2 regions of the Planococcus sp. FY231025 genome follow, and region 2 is predicted to be linked to the other one. Evidence: riboswitches for the same ligand, from Rfam matches in the RefSeq annotation. Region 2 holds a riboswitch; the other holds the start of a gene.

Region 1 (6,882 bases), on a different contig from region 2:
ATTTCCGCCTGGGAAGTGCTGCGGACATAGTATGTGGTCTTCAAACCTTGCTCCCATGCCTCAAGATGGAGCCCCAGTAATTCTTTCGCTTTGATCGTATGCGGCACATAGAAGTTGAAGCTGATCGCCTGGTCGATATGGCGCTGGCGCGCCGCATTCTGGCGGATGCTCCAGTTCTGGTCAAGCACGTGGCGCGCACGGCGGTAATAGTCATAGGTGTTATGGTCGAGGTCCGGCGCCGTCACTTTGAATTTGAAGTTTTTCTTTTCTTCCGCAAATTCCACGGCATAGAGCGGATCGATGCCGTCTGTTGAACCACCGATTTTAGCTGTCGACGAGTTTGGTGCCACCGCCATCATCCAGCCGTTGCGGACGCCGTTTTCCGTGATGGCGCTCTGCAGCTCGTTCCATCGTTCGCTCGTGTAACCTTTGCGTTCAAAATACTCGCCTGTCTCCCATTCAGAGCCTGCAAATTCACGGTAAGCGCCTTTTTCCTTGGCAAGTTCCATGGAAGAGCGGATCGTGTGGAAGGCGATTTCCTCGTATAATTCATCGGCGAAAGCCACAGCTTTCTCTGTTTCCCAGTGGATGCCTTCAAGTGCCAGGAGGTGGTGCCACCCGAACGTCCCTAATCCTACAGCGCGATATTTTTTATTTGTCGCATCGGCCTGGCCGACGGAAATCGTATTCAAATCAATGACGTTATCCAGCATGCGCATCTGAATCGGCACAAGCCGTTCCAGCACTTCCGCTTTCACCGCACGCGGCAAGTTGATCGACGACAGGTTGCAGACGACGAAATCGCCTGGCTTGCGAATCATTACTAGGTTGCCATCTTCATCCGTATATTCTTTCGTAATAGTTGTAGCTGACATGTTTTGCATTATCTCTGTACACAAATTACTGCAGTAAATTGATGTGCGCCCTTTGCCGCGCAAGTGCTTGTTCGGGTTCTGGCGGTTGACTTCGTCGCGGTAGAACATATACGGCGTGCCCGTTTCCAGCTGCGACACCATGATGCGTGCCATGATGTCCATCGCCCGGTAGGTTTTCCGCGGCAATAGTGGATTATTGACCGCTTCTTCATATTTCTCTTTGAAGTGCTTGATGTCCGTTTCGTCATAAAAATCTTCCAGGCCAAGCGCAGTTCCGGCTTCATCTTTCCAACCCATAATCGTCTTCACTTGGTGCGGACAGAACGTATGCCATTCGCCGGTGCTGCGGCCATTTTCGTCCGTTTCCTTCAATCTTTCCATGAACAGATCCGGAATCGCCACGCCGGTGAAAATGTCGTGTGCTTTCCGGCGTTCGTCGCCGTTGTTCGTCTTCAAATCCAGGAAGCCGTTCATGATATCTTTATGGAACACGTCCAGGTAAATCGCCACGGCACCTTGGCGCTGCCCAAGCTGATCGACGCTGACCGCGGTGTCGTTGACAAGGCGGATCCACGGAATGACACCGGATGAGTTGCCTTTGAATTTTTTGATGTCGGAGCCGAGCGCCCGCACTTTGCCGTAATAGACGCCGATGCCGCCGCCGTCTTTGCTGAGGCGTGCGATGTCCCAGTTGTTCAAGTAAATGCCATCAAGCGAATCGTCCACTGTATCGATAAAGCAGGAAGACAGCTGGCCAAAGCTCTTGCCGGCGTTTGACAGTGTCGGCGTTGCAACCGTCATATACAGATTGCTCATCGCCCAGTAAGCTTCTTTCACCAGGTCCAGCCGCTTTTCCTGTGGTTCGTTCTGCATCAACGTCATCGCAATGACAAGGAAGCGCTCCTGCGGCAATTCGTGGATATTTCCTTCATAATCCTTCGCCAAATAGCGGTCTGCCAATAAAAATAAGCCAATGTAATTGAACAAGAGATCCCGCTCCGCATCGATTTCATTGCCCAGAACCTGAATTTCCTCTTTTGAATAGCTCTTCAGCAAGTCGCCAGAATAAATGCCGATGCTGCTGAGTTTTTCCACGAGTTCGTAAAAATTCCCGTACTTGGATTCTGCCCCGAAGCCCCGGCTTTTCGCCGCCCCTTTGTACAAATCGTTCAAGTAAAGCTCCGCGGCAACGAATGTCCAATCCGGCTCGGACATGGAAATGCGGTTGAGCGCATAAATCAAGGACTGCTCGCCTTTTGCTTGGCTTTCCAGGTCTGCCACTTTTTGGAGCAGGGGTGCGGCGTCGAGCTTATAGACATCTCTCGCCCGCAGGATCGCTTTTGTCACGGCATCTTTTTCTGTATGGATGATTGTATTCATATCAAATCAGCTCCTTTGCGTATTCATTGATTTTCATGCGGCGCTGCTTGCGCTCCTGTGCACTTTGGAACAGCTGCTTCTCGTGTTCCGTTTCCGGTACGACGCCAGGCACCGGCGTCGGTTTTCCATCTTCATCGACGGCGACCATCGTCAGGATTGCCGTTGTTGTCAAGGTTTTCTCGCCTGTCTCGATGCTTTGGCATTCCGCTTTTACGTAGACTTCCATCGAAGTCCGCCCTGTGGAAATCACCACTCCTTCCAGGAGCAGCACATTGCCGACCCGTGCAGACGACAGGAAGTTCACCGTATCGATCGAAGCTGTCACCACCGCCTTGCTGCTGTGCTTCATGGCCGTAATGGCTGCGATTTCGTCGATAAAGCTAAGCACCGTTCCGCCGAAAATGGTACCCATGTGGTTCGTGTCAGGCGGCAGCACCAATTTGGTCTGGATCGTCCTCGATCGGCTTGCTGTGATTTGCTTGGTCATCTCTATTCCTCCAGTCGATGTTCGGGCAAATAAAAAAACCCATCTTCTCGGACGAGAGGATGGGTTGGATGAACGTAAATAATCGGGCGGAAAACGGCAAAAAGCCACTGCACCGCGCAGAATACCTTCGCTACACCTCCCAGCTCCCGGAGAAGGTCATTAACTTATAACGATGGCAGGTCTCCTGGCTCATGCGTCTTCCTACACTATGTCCTTCCCGTCCGTTGGACAGTGGATTGCCATAGTTCGTCAGCACTTACAGTTGCGGGTACAGCTCCGTTTTTCAGCGGATTCCCTATCAAGCCTTTTCAGGCACCATCGTTATCGGTTTTACTATATATAGTGTTGTTATGTATACAATTCACTAAATAATGTATTTCTAAACTATAAACCAGATCTTTTTCTTTTACAAGCTCCTGTTTTGAAGATTTTCGTGCTTCTTAACTTCAACAAAACATCAATAAATTCGAATCAGCTTCTTCAGCGCTTGTTTCACATTCGACATGGTATGCAGTTTGGTGAAATCCATCCGCGCCTCCACCGCTTTTTGGGCAAGTTCCGGACGGATGCCGGTGAATATGAGCTCGATTCCGAGCATCTTCAGGATTGCGTTGATTTTATATAGAAATTCCGCAACGATGCTGTCGATGTTATAGATGCCGGAGACATCGATGATCAGATGCTCCAAATCTTGCCCTTGGATTTTTTGCGGGATGATTTCAAGCAATTGTGTCGCTCGACCGCCGTCCACAGCGCCGACAAGCGGCAGCACAGCTACTCCATCGACAATCGGCACAATCGGTGTCGCAATCTCGTTTTTCAGTTCTGTCAATTCGCGTTCTGCCTGCTTATGCTCGGTAATATCCCTTATGATCGATTGAATCGCTTTGGTTTTCCCGAAGTGGACCGGATGGCAGTACAGCTCGACATCCGCAATGGAACCATCGGATAGCCTGACTCTTGTTTCCACCAACTTCCCTACGGCACCCTCTTCGGTTCCGCGGCGGATTCTTTCTTCGATGAATCCTTGATATTCTTCGGTAAAGATATTGACCACGCTTGAACCTTCAACTTCAGCCGCTTCCGCTCCAAAAAAATCAGAACCTGCCTGATTGATATACAAGACTTTATTATCGGAATGGATAATGGTCGGTTCGAATGAATACTCGACAATTTGCCGGTACAGTTCCGCTTTTTCATCCACCGCTAAACTTTCGGCTTTTGAACCATTGGTTGCTTTCATTTTAGCGCCTCCTTTGTTTCAAAACACATATCTTCAGCATACATGTATTTCTAGCATTTATCAGGCAATAAGATTTAAATCAGGCTTTTTTGAATATAATCCACAATCTCCGGCAAAGCTCTCTTAGTATATCGCTATACTAAATTTCTGAATCGTTTTACTTCAGTAAATCAAAACTTCTCTGCTTTTATTAATTTTTTATTGTGTTATCATAGGAATTTGCGATTCTAGCATACTAAAAATAAATGCTCAACCAATTTCTATATTGAGTTCTGCAGTAAATGGAGATATAAAATGAAACAAACCGGTTATTCTTTCCACTATGGGTGGGTGATCATTGCCATCGCCGCCCTCTCCCAATTCTTCTCTGGCCCCGGACAAACCTACTCCAATTCCATCTTCATCGACTATTACATCGAGCAATTCGGCTGGAGCCGTTCGACGGTATCCGGCGTTTATTCCGCAGCTACATTGGCCGCAGGCTTTCTGCTGTTCTTTATCGGCCGGTTGATCGACCGCAACGGTTCACGGAAAATGGCGGTCATTGTTTCTTTGGCACTTGCAGCCGCTTGCCTGTTCAATAGCTTTGTTACAAATCTATTGATGCTATTCATCGGCTTTTTCTTTATTCGGCTGCTAGGGCAAGGGTCGATGGCCCTCATTTCAAGCTCCCTCATTCCGCAGTGGTTTGTCAAAAAACGCGGCCGGGCCATCAGTATCGCTGCAATTGGCGGCCTTGTCAGTTCGGCAGCGTTCCCGTTGATGAATGTCTGGCTGATTGACGCCTTCGGCTGGCGCGTATCCTGGCTCATTCTCGGTGCGATCATCGTCGTCTGTTTCACGCCCCTCGCCTTCTTCCTGATTCAAAACACACCGGAAGATATGGGCTTGCTGCCTGACAATGGCAAAGGCGGAAAAGCGGACGGCAAACTTCCGCGCTCCGAGGAAGTGAGCTGGACCGTCCAGGAAGCAGCAAAAACACGCTCGTTCTGGCTGCTTTTGGCCTGCGCGGCAATTCCGGGCATCGTCAATACCGGATTGACTTTCCATCTCGTCTCCATCTTCGCCGAACGCTCACTGCCGCGTGAAACGGCAGCCGCCATCCTCAGCATGACGGCCCTTATCGGTTTGCCAATGACTTTCCTCGCAGGAAGACTGCTTGAACATATCAAAGTGCAGTATATGCTGGCAATTGTTTTCTTCGGTGAAATCGCAGCAGTGCTCCTGATTCTCCAGATGGATTCCTTGCCTGCAGCCGTGGCATTTGGCCTTGTATGGGGGACCAGTATGGGGATTGAACGGATCGTCATGTCAGTCGTCTGGCCAAATTATTTCGGGCGCAAGCATATCGGCAGCATCAGCGGCATTTCCATGGCGATGATTGTAACCGGCTCCGCCATCGGACCGCTCCCGTTCGGCGTGGCTTTCGATTTGTTCGGCGGCTATACGGAAATCCTTTGGGCCATCCTGCTGTTCCCGCTCTTCGGTATGGCTGCGGCCATGTTTGCCAATCCGCCTGTAAAAAACAAGAAGACTTTGCAAGCAGACGAACTGCTGATCGAAAACCCAGCACTTAAAACCCCTTTGCTCCATGAGTAAAGGGGTTTTAAACAGCTTTTTGCCAGAAGGCTAACTTTTCGTTTTTTCATAGCGGCATAGAAAGCGCTCAACACCGGGATACTTTTCCCCAAGGCTTTTGGCCACAAGCCAATGCTCCGATAAAAGCCGACCGCTTCCCGATCGGTTTCCGCAACCATAACGCTAGGTCCAAGTTCGCGCTGCACTGCTTGGATCATGGCTTGCCCGAACCCTTTTCCTCTTTCGGATGGAGCCACCGCGATGTGCTTGATTTCCAATACGCCCGCACTCGCAATCTCGATGCCGACGCAGCCGACCACTGCCCCCGCCTCTGTAAAGCTGTACAACCGCCTTTCGGGCAAGGTGATGTACTTTTCGTATTCCGCCCCTGCCTTTTTTGCAGAGGCGGCGTAGGACAACAAGGCGCCCAGTTCGTCGGCCATCACCAGCGAAGTGATCTCTTTCATCTCCTCTTCTCCATCGTCATGAATTCTGCAGAATCCGTACTGAATCTCCCGGCTTCTGCAAATCCGAACTGCTTGTACAGATGGATGGCCCGCTTGTTGAATTCCGCTACCGTCAGTCGCATTCTGAGATCTGGATAGCGCTCCTGGACCACCGACATGGCGTGACCGAAAAATCGCCGTCCTTGACCTTGTCCCGTCCCTTCCGGATGCATGCCGATGCCGATATCAATAAACCCTTCAGGATAAACGCCCGCGAGCACACCTTTTGGCACTTGTGCCACCTGGCCGGCACATAAAAACCCGAAAAGACTTCCATCCTCGAAAACCGCAATGTATGAGCCATCTAAAAGCTCGCTGAGGGATCCTTCTGAAACTTCATTATTATAGAAATCATAGGGCTTTTCGTATTTCCAGCCCAGGATTTGCAAAGCGGTTTGCTTGTCCATCTTTTTTTGTATAAAAACCATTTCACTCCCCCTGTCACTTAACCCGCGCCAGCCATTCCCCCACATCCCGTTCCATCTCACGGGTAAACTGATGGCCAGCGCCTTGATAAATCTTTTTTTCAATGTTTCGGAATCCGCGTGCTTCTGTCAAATGTCGATGGTATGCTTCATGGCCTTCTAGTGGAACCGTCCGGTCAAATTCACCGTTGATGAGGAGCACCGATCCTTGGCCAGCCTCCTGTTCAATGGGATCGAACCGCCGCAGCACCCTTTCCGCTTCTTTAGGCATCGGAGACCGGTCCTGCCGTTCTCGGAAAATCCCTTCCGTCAGCACAAACGCCCCTGACCCATTTATACTTGCAAGCCCAGAAATCTGCGGATGGCGTGCAAAAATGCCCGCAGCGAT
Region 2 (6,882 bases):
TCACCGATGCGCACGACACGGCCCTTGTCGAGCAGCAGCAATTGGTCGCAGTACATCGAAGCCAAGTTGATATCGTGAAAAATGGAAACGACCGTCAATTCTTTTTCGATTGCCTGTCTTTTGATCGTATCGAGCAATTCCCGTTGGTGATTGATATCGAGATGGTTTGTCGGTTCGTCCAAAAGCAGGACTTGTGCGTTCTGGGCGAGGGCTTGTGCGACGAATACCCGCTGCTGCTCCCCTCCGGACAATTGGTCAATCGGTGTGTTTTCATAATGCCGGATATCCATCAGGTCTAATGCTTCCACAACTGCCGCTTCGTCTTCGGCAGACCAGGAAGAGAACCAGCCGCTTTGATGCGGATAGCGCCCAAGCGAAACGGTTTCACGGACAGTATGGGCAAATGCATGGGCGTGCAGCTGAGGCAAAACGGCCATTTTTTTCGCCAGTTCTTTTGCTCCGAAACTGCCAATCTCCTGTCCGGCAATTTTCACGAGGCCGCTTTTGGCCGGCAAGACGCCGCTGACCAGTTTCAACATAGTCGATTTCCCGCTGCCGTTCGGTCCCAGAATGCCGAGCAGCGAACCTTTCGGCACTTCAAAAGATACGCCTTCTACAATATTCTTGTCTCCGTATCCGCCGGTAAGCTCTGTTATTTTCAGCATATCAAGCCACTCCTTTGCGCTGCCGGAAAAAGATGAAGGCGAAAACCGGCGCTCCGATAAATGCAGTAATTACGCCAATAGGCAATTCCGTCGGGGAAATGATTGTCCGCGAAAACAGATCGCAGACGATGAGCAAAGCGGCTCCGTTGATGAAAGACAGCGGCAGGACATGGCGATGGTCCGAGCCCCAGATGAGGCGAACCATATGCGGCACGACCAGTCCGACAAAACCGATGGTGCCGGATACTGCGACCGCCGCTCCCGTTAGAACAGATCCGCTGACCAAAATCATCATTTTGCGTTTTTTCACATCCACACCGAGGTGCTGCGCCCGCTCTTCTCCGAACAGCATGGCATTCAGCTCCCTGCGGTTGAGCCATAAGACGAACGAACCGATGAGGATGAACGGCAAGGCCATCTGGACATACGGCCAGCCGCGCATCGATACGCTTCCGAGCAGCCAGCCGATGATCTGGCGCAGCTCTTCCCCGGTTAAGGCGATCATCAACGAAATCAATGAACCGAGAAACGAACTGAAAATGATTCCTGTCAGGATGACCGTTTCCATTTTCATTGCTTTATCCACAAGTTTAGCAAATGCCATCACGGCCAGCATCGTTAGAAGTGCCCCAACCATGCTCATGACCGGCAGCGTATAAATGCCGAGAAAAGGGATAGAAATGCCGAAAAAGAGTGTCATCACGGCGCCGACTGAGGCACCGGAAGACACTCCTAACGTGTAGGGATCAGCCAATGGGTTTTTAAGAAGCCCTTGGAATGCGGCACCCGCGATCGCAAGTGCGGCGCCGACGAGGCCTGCCAGCACCACGCGCGGCATGCGGATATTCCATAAGATATTGGCTGCTGCTTCGTCCGATGCAGGATTCCATAGCACGGCCGGCGATATCGCTACCGTCCCCACCGTCACTCCCAGCACCACTGCCCCTGCCAATAGAAAAAGGGAGACAAGGTAGGCGGCAATGGTTTTACTCACTGAATACCTCAGGGTATACTGCTTCAGCCATTTCCAGCAAGCCCTCAGTCAATCTTGGGCCCGAACGGTTGACCAAATCCGAATTGACATCAACCACTGCCTTCTCCTTCACCGCAGCCACACCTTCAAAACCTGGACGCGCCAAGACTTGGTCTACAGCTTCAGGTACATAATAGCCATATGTCGTCAAAATCACATCTGGATTGGCTTCAACGATCGCTTCCGGATCCATGCTTGCCCAGCCTTCAAGGTCTTTAGCAACATTTTCCGCGTTGATGATTTCAAGCATATGATCCATGAAAGTCCCGCTTCCAGCTGTATAGATTTCCGGTTCTCCCGAAACTTCGATAAATACTTTTTTCGGTTCTTCAACCGTACTTGCCTGTTCTTTTATTTCCTCCACTTGCACTTCCATTTCAGAAACAAGCGCATCCGCTTCTTCCATCGCACCTGTCGCCTGTCCGATTACCGTAATCGTATCATATACTTCATCGAAATTTTTCGCTTCTTGCACAACATATACCGGGATGCCGGCATCACGGATTTGCTGAAGCCCTGCCTCTCCCACCGCTACTCCTGATTCATGTGCCAGCACAACATCCGGATTCAAGCTGATGATTTTTTCCACATTAAATTCCTGGCCGCCGATCTTTTCAACTTTGGCTGCTTCTTCCGGATAATTATCAAAATCGGAAACTCCAACTATTTTTTCGCCGAGGCCTAATTCATAAGAGATTTCCGTGTTCGAAGGAATCATCGAAACGATGGCATCCGGTTCTTCTTCAATCACGACTTCTTCACCGACCGCATCCGTCAATGTCACCGGAAACTGGGCTTCCGCAACTTCCTTTGGCGGCTCAGCCGGTGTTTCGATTTCCTGTTCCTCAACTGCCGCGTTTTCTCCGCCGCATCCTGCCAGCATTACGGCTGCAAGCCCTGCACTCATCCCAAACTTCCAAAACTTCTTCATGGTGTATTCCTCCAATTTTCTTTTTCCATTCAGCGCTGAGCCAGCGGAGGGGGACCGCTGGCTCAGCGCTGAAGCTGTGATCTCGCTCATTATGTATTCCCGTATCGCTGCGCTTCCGGGCCATTCCCATAAAAAGACCCCCCGCAGCGATGCGGAGGGTCTGAAAGGACGACATAAAAAACATGTGCATCCAGCCGGTCCTCGCGGGCTTAATGGGCGTCATAAAGGCAGGTCTCCTGGCTCGTGGTCATCGCGTTCTGCACCTTCCCGAAGACTTGCTTCAGTGGCATTCTGCAGATTGCTCTCACTTACAGTGGCGGGACCGCGCCGGAATCGAACCGGCTTCCCTTTTAACTCATGTTCTTAGACATAAGCACCTTTATGATTATGAATATTCAATTCCGTTACAAAATCCATTATACACGAAAAAATTTCCGTGTCTCTTACATTTTTTCCGGAGCTGCGACGCCGACCAGTTTCAAGGCATTTCCCAGCGTCGTTTTCACAGCCGTAATGATCGCCAGGCGCGCACGCGTCATTTCTTCATTCGAAGCATCCAGGACTTTATTGGCGTTATAGAAGCTGTGGAAATTGGCCGCCAGTTCATGGATATACGTTGTTACTCGGTGTGGTGCACGCATTCTTGCAGCGTCCGCCACCACTTGCGGGAAGTCCCCGAGTTTCTTCATGACATCCACTTCCTTTTCGGAACTGAGCAGGCTCAGGTTCTCCGTCGAAGGCGTGAAGCCCATTTCTTCCCCTTGGCGCAGGATCGAGCAGATGCGGGCGTGCGCATATTGCGAGTAATACACCGGGTTTTCATTGGACTGCGAAACCGCCAGATCCAGATCGAAATCCATATGCGAATCGCCTGAACGCATCGCGAAGAAATAACGAACCGCGTCCAAGCCGACCAGTTCTACTAATTCGCGCATTGTCACCGCTTTGCCGGTACGTTTGCTCATCTTCATCTTCTCGCCGTCTTTATACAGCTGCACCATCTGGATGATGCTCACTTCAAGCGTGTCGCGGTCATAGCCCAACGCTTCGATCGCCGCTTTCATGCGCGGGATGTAGCCGTGGTGATCCGCTCCCCAGATGTTGATGAGCTTATCGAAGCCGCGTGCTAGTTTATCTTCGTGGTAAGCAATATCCGGAAGCAAATAGGTGAACGATCCGTCGTTCTTAATCAGGACGCGGTCTTTGTCGTCGCCGAATGTCGTCGAACGGAACCATGTTGCGCCGTCTTCTTCGTAAATATGGCCATTCGCACGGAGCTTGTTCAGCGCCACATCGATTTCGCCTTTTTCATACAGCGATGTTTCCGAGAACCAAACGTCGAATTCGACGCGGAAATCAGCCAGATCTTTCTGAAGCTTCGCAAGCTCCACTTTCAAGCCATGCTTGCGGAACGCTTCGAAGCGCTCTTCTTTGGTCATGGAGACGAATTTATCTCCGTGCTCTTTCACCAGGTCTTCTGCGATATCCTTGATATCCTGTCCGCGGTAGCCGTCTTCCGGCATGTTCAGCTCCTGGCCGAGCGCTTCGAAATAACGCGCTTCGATCGACCATGCCAAATTATTGATCTGGTTGCCGGCGTCATTGATATAGTATTCGCGCGATACATCATATCCCGCAAGGTCCAATACGTTGCAAAGCGAATCGCCGACAGACGAGCCGCGGGCATGCCCCAGGTGCAGGTCGCCAGTCGGGTTCGCCGAGACAAACTCGACTTGGACGCGTTCGCCGCCGCCTGAATTGGTGCGGCCGTAATCCGTCCCTTGTTCCAGGACCGTCTTCACGACGTCCAGCAAATACTCCTTCTTGATGGTGATGTTGATGAAACCCGGTCCGGCAATTTCGATTTTCTCGATATTCGCCGCTTCCTTGTCAATGTTTTCAAGGATGGCCTCGGCAATCGCACGCGGCGCTTTCTTGGCAACGCGCGTCAATTGCATCGCGATGTTCGTCGCGTAATCCCCGTTCGCTTTGTCTTTCGGCGACTCCAAAAAGACATCCACCGGCTCTGCCGATAATCCCGCTTTTTGGACCGCTTCGCTGATTGCTCCTTTAATGGCGTACTGTACTTTTTCTACTGCATTCATTGTGTACCCTCCGTAAATTGGATTTCCATCACGTATTCCCCGACAAAGCTTTCGCCCATCGCAAGATCGTAGCGGACTTTGAAATGTGTGTCGCTGACCGACAGCTCATGCGCTTTGGTCGTCAGCATGAACGAACCGTGTTCATTCGTCAAATTGCCGGTTTGCTCTTTATGTAATAAAAACGGCAGCCGCATCTGCAGGCCTCCGCTTCTCATAACCATTGCGTCCTCTTGCCCGAGCTTCACTGTGGTCCGGATGTCCAGTTCGTCCTGCCGCTCCTCATACTGCAAGTAGCGCCGGTCATTCTTCACCGTCATCGTCCCCTCGGACCACATTTCCATCTTCTGTTCTTCCACGTCCGGCTGGCGGATTATGGTCGTCAATTTGATTTTCACCATTTTCCTCATGCCGCCTGCCCCCTTTTAAGTAATAGCCTTTCCATTATAGCCCGATTCGGCGGACATTTTCAATTGAGGGTTTGCCGGAATCCCGACAAAACGGGCAGAAATGCAAAAAACCACTCCAGGGAGTGGCTGATCGCTATTTATGAAATGGGCTGCGCCGGATTACCGGATGTACGTTTTCACGAACGATGGCCGCGCGAAGATATTCGGTTTTTTGTCGATGCCTTCCGCTGTTCCGCGCTTTGCGTGCGCTTGCCCGTAGGATTCCGATTCTTGCCACGCCTTGAACGACGCTTCGTCTTTCCACATCGTCAGGATGATGTATGTATCCGAACTCAGCGGGCGCAAAACACGGATCGCTGCGAACCCGGGCTCCCCTTCCACCTTGCCGGCACGGTTCCGGAAGCGTACTTCAAAAATCTCCCGGCCTTCTTCCGTCACCGGAATGTTGTTGAATACCGCAAAGTAGCCGTCGTTGATGTCGCCGACCGCATTCAGCACTTCGAACGCTTCAAAGCCTTCGGGAGCCGCGCCTCCTTCCGCTTCGAATAGCACCGTCGATTCCTCGCCGTCCACCAGGTAGATCAGCCGTGCGTTCGGAGTTCCAGCAAGCATTGCAACCCCTTGGTCCCTATGGCCCGTCCATTTATACAATTCCATCGCCAGCACCTCTTTCGGATTTATATTCCTTTCCATTTTATCTTTTCTGGCGGAAAGAATCTATCCGGACGGCGAGTCCGATTCAATCAGGCCTTCTCGCTCAGTCCGAGCTTCCGGATGAGCGGTTTGATTGTCAAGCCTTGGACGATCAAGGAAAAGAGCACAACGGAAAACGTCAGGAGCAGCACTGTCTCTCTGCCTTCAAAGCTCATGGGAAGGCTGAGCGCCAAAGCGATGGAAAGGCTTCCTTTCAATCCGCCCCAATTGAGCAGGATTCGTTCTTTCCGGTTCAGGCTTTTAGCCGGCAGGGTGCTTAAGAACAGAGCAACAATCCGTGCGCCGATGACAATGAGGATTGCATAAAGGATGATTTCCCATTGGCCGTTCAAATCGATATTCCGGATTTCAAGGCCGACAATCAGGAAGATGAGCGAGTTTGCAATCAATGCAATGACGTCCCAGAACGAGTTGATATTCCGCTCCGTCGTCTCGGACATTCCGATTTTTCCACCGTAATCCCCAAAGACAAAGCCGCCCGCTACAACGGCAATGACACCTGATACGTGAAGGTGCTCTGCTATAAAATAACTGCCGAAAAACAACAAGGCCGAAACGGCAATCTCAAAAGGATAATCGTCATAAAAGCGGATGACTTGCGAGAAGAGAAAGCCAAGGATGACCCCAACCAGGATTCCGCCTACTGCAAACCGCAGGAACAGCCAGACGCCGCTTCCGATGCCTGCCCAGCCCATTTCGATATAAGTCAATAAATACACCGACGCAATCTGGAAAAGCACAATTGCAATCCCATCATTGAACAATGATTCCCCTTCCATGATGGTGGACAATTTTTCGGAAACTCCTGCTGATTTGAAAATAGAAAGTACGCTGATCGGGTCTGTAGCACTCATCAAAGCCGCAAAAGTGAATGCCACCGCAATCGGCAAGCCGATCAGGTAATGAGCTGCGAAGCCGATGATGATAAATGACAGGAAAGTTCCTCCAAGCGCCATCCCGATCACGGTGTTTTTCTGTTTGTACAAATGATGGAACGGCAGCTTCAAAGTGGCGTCTCCCAAGAGGA

What was found. A riboswitch is a leader RNA that binds a small molecule or an ion and turns the genes downstream of it on or off. The one in region 2 is predicted to bind cobalamin.
Region 1: linked by a shared signal. The riboswitch ahead of ACTL32_RS04340 (acyl-CoA thioesterase) and the one ahead of ACTL32_RS00395 (ABC transporter substrate-binding protein) in region 2 are both predicted to bind cobalamin.

What each region holds. Positions count from the first base shown of each region.
Region 1 covers NZ_JBQJJG010000004.1:202,206-209,087, reverse strand. Annotated here, with positions in the region: gene ACTL32_RS04345 (ribonucleoside-diphosphate reductase subunit alpha) at 1-2,255, opposite strand, end outside; gene ACTL32_RS04340 (acyl-CoA thioesterase) at 2,257-2,742, opposite strand; cobalamin riboswitch at 2,900-3,077, opposite strand; gene ACTL32_RS04335 (PAS domain S-box protein) at 3,200-3,985, opposite strand; gene ACTL32_RS04330 (MFS transporter) at 4,280-5,584, shown strand; partial or broken gene ACTL32_RS04325 (GNAT family N-acetyltransferase) at 5,752-6,006, opposite strand; gene ACTL32_RS04320 (GNAT family N-acetyltransferase) at 6,027-6,497, opposite strand; gene ACTL32_RS04315 (alpha/beta hydrolase) at 6,511-6,882, opposite strand, start outside.
Region 2 covers NZ_JBQJJG010000001.1:80,399-87,280, reverse strand. Annotated here, with positions in the region: gene ACTL32_RS00405 (adenosylcobinamide amidohydrolase) at 1-665, opposite strand, end outside; gene ACTL32_RS00400 (FecCD family ABC transporter permease) at 667-1,659, opposite strand; gene ACTL32_RS00395 (ABC transporter substrate-binding protein) at 1,652-2,629, opposite strand; cobalamin riboswitch at 2,839-3,025, opposite strand; gene argS (arginine--tRNA ligase) at 3,073-4,734, opposite strand; gene ACTL32_RS00385 (DUF1934 domain-containing protein) at 4,731-5,141, opposite strand; gene ACTL32_RS00380 (antibiotic biosynthesis monooxygenase family protein) at 5,301-5,798, opposite strand; gene ACTL32_RS00375 (cation:proton antiporter) at 5,885-6,882, opposite strand, start outside.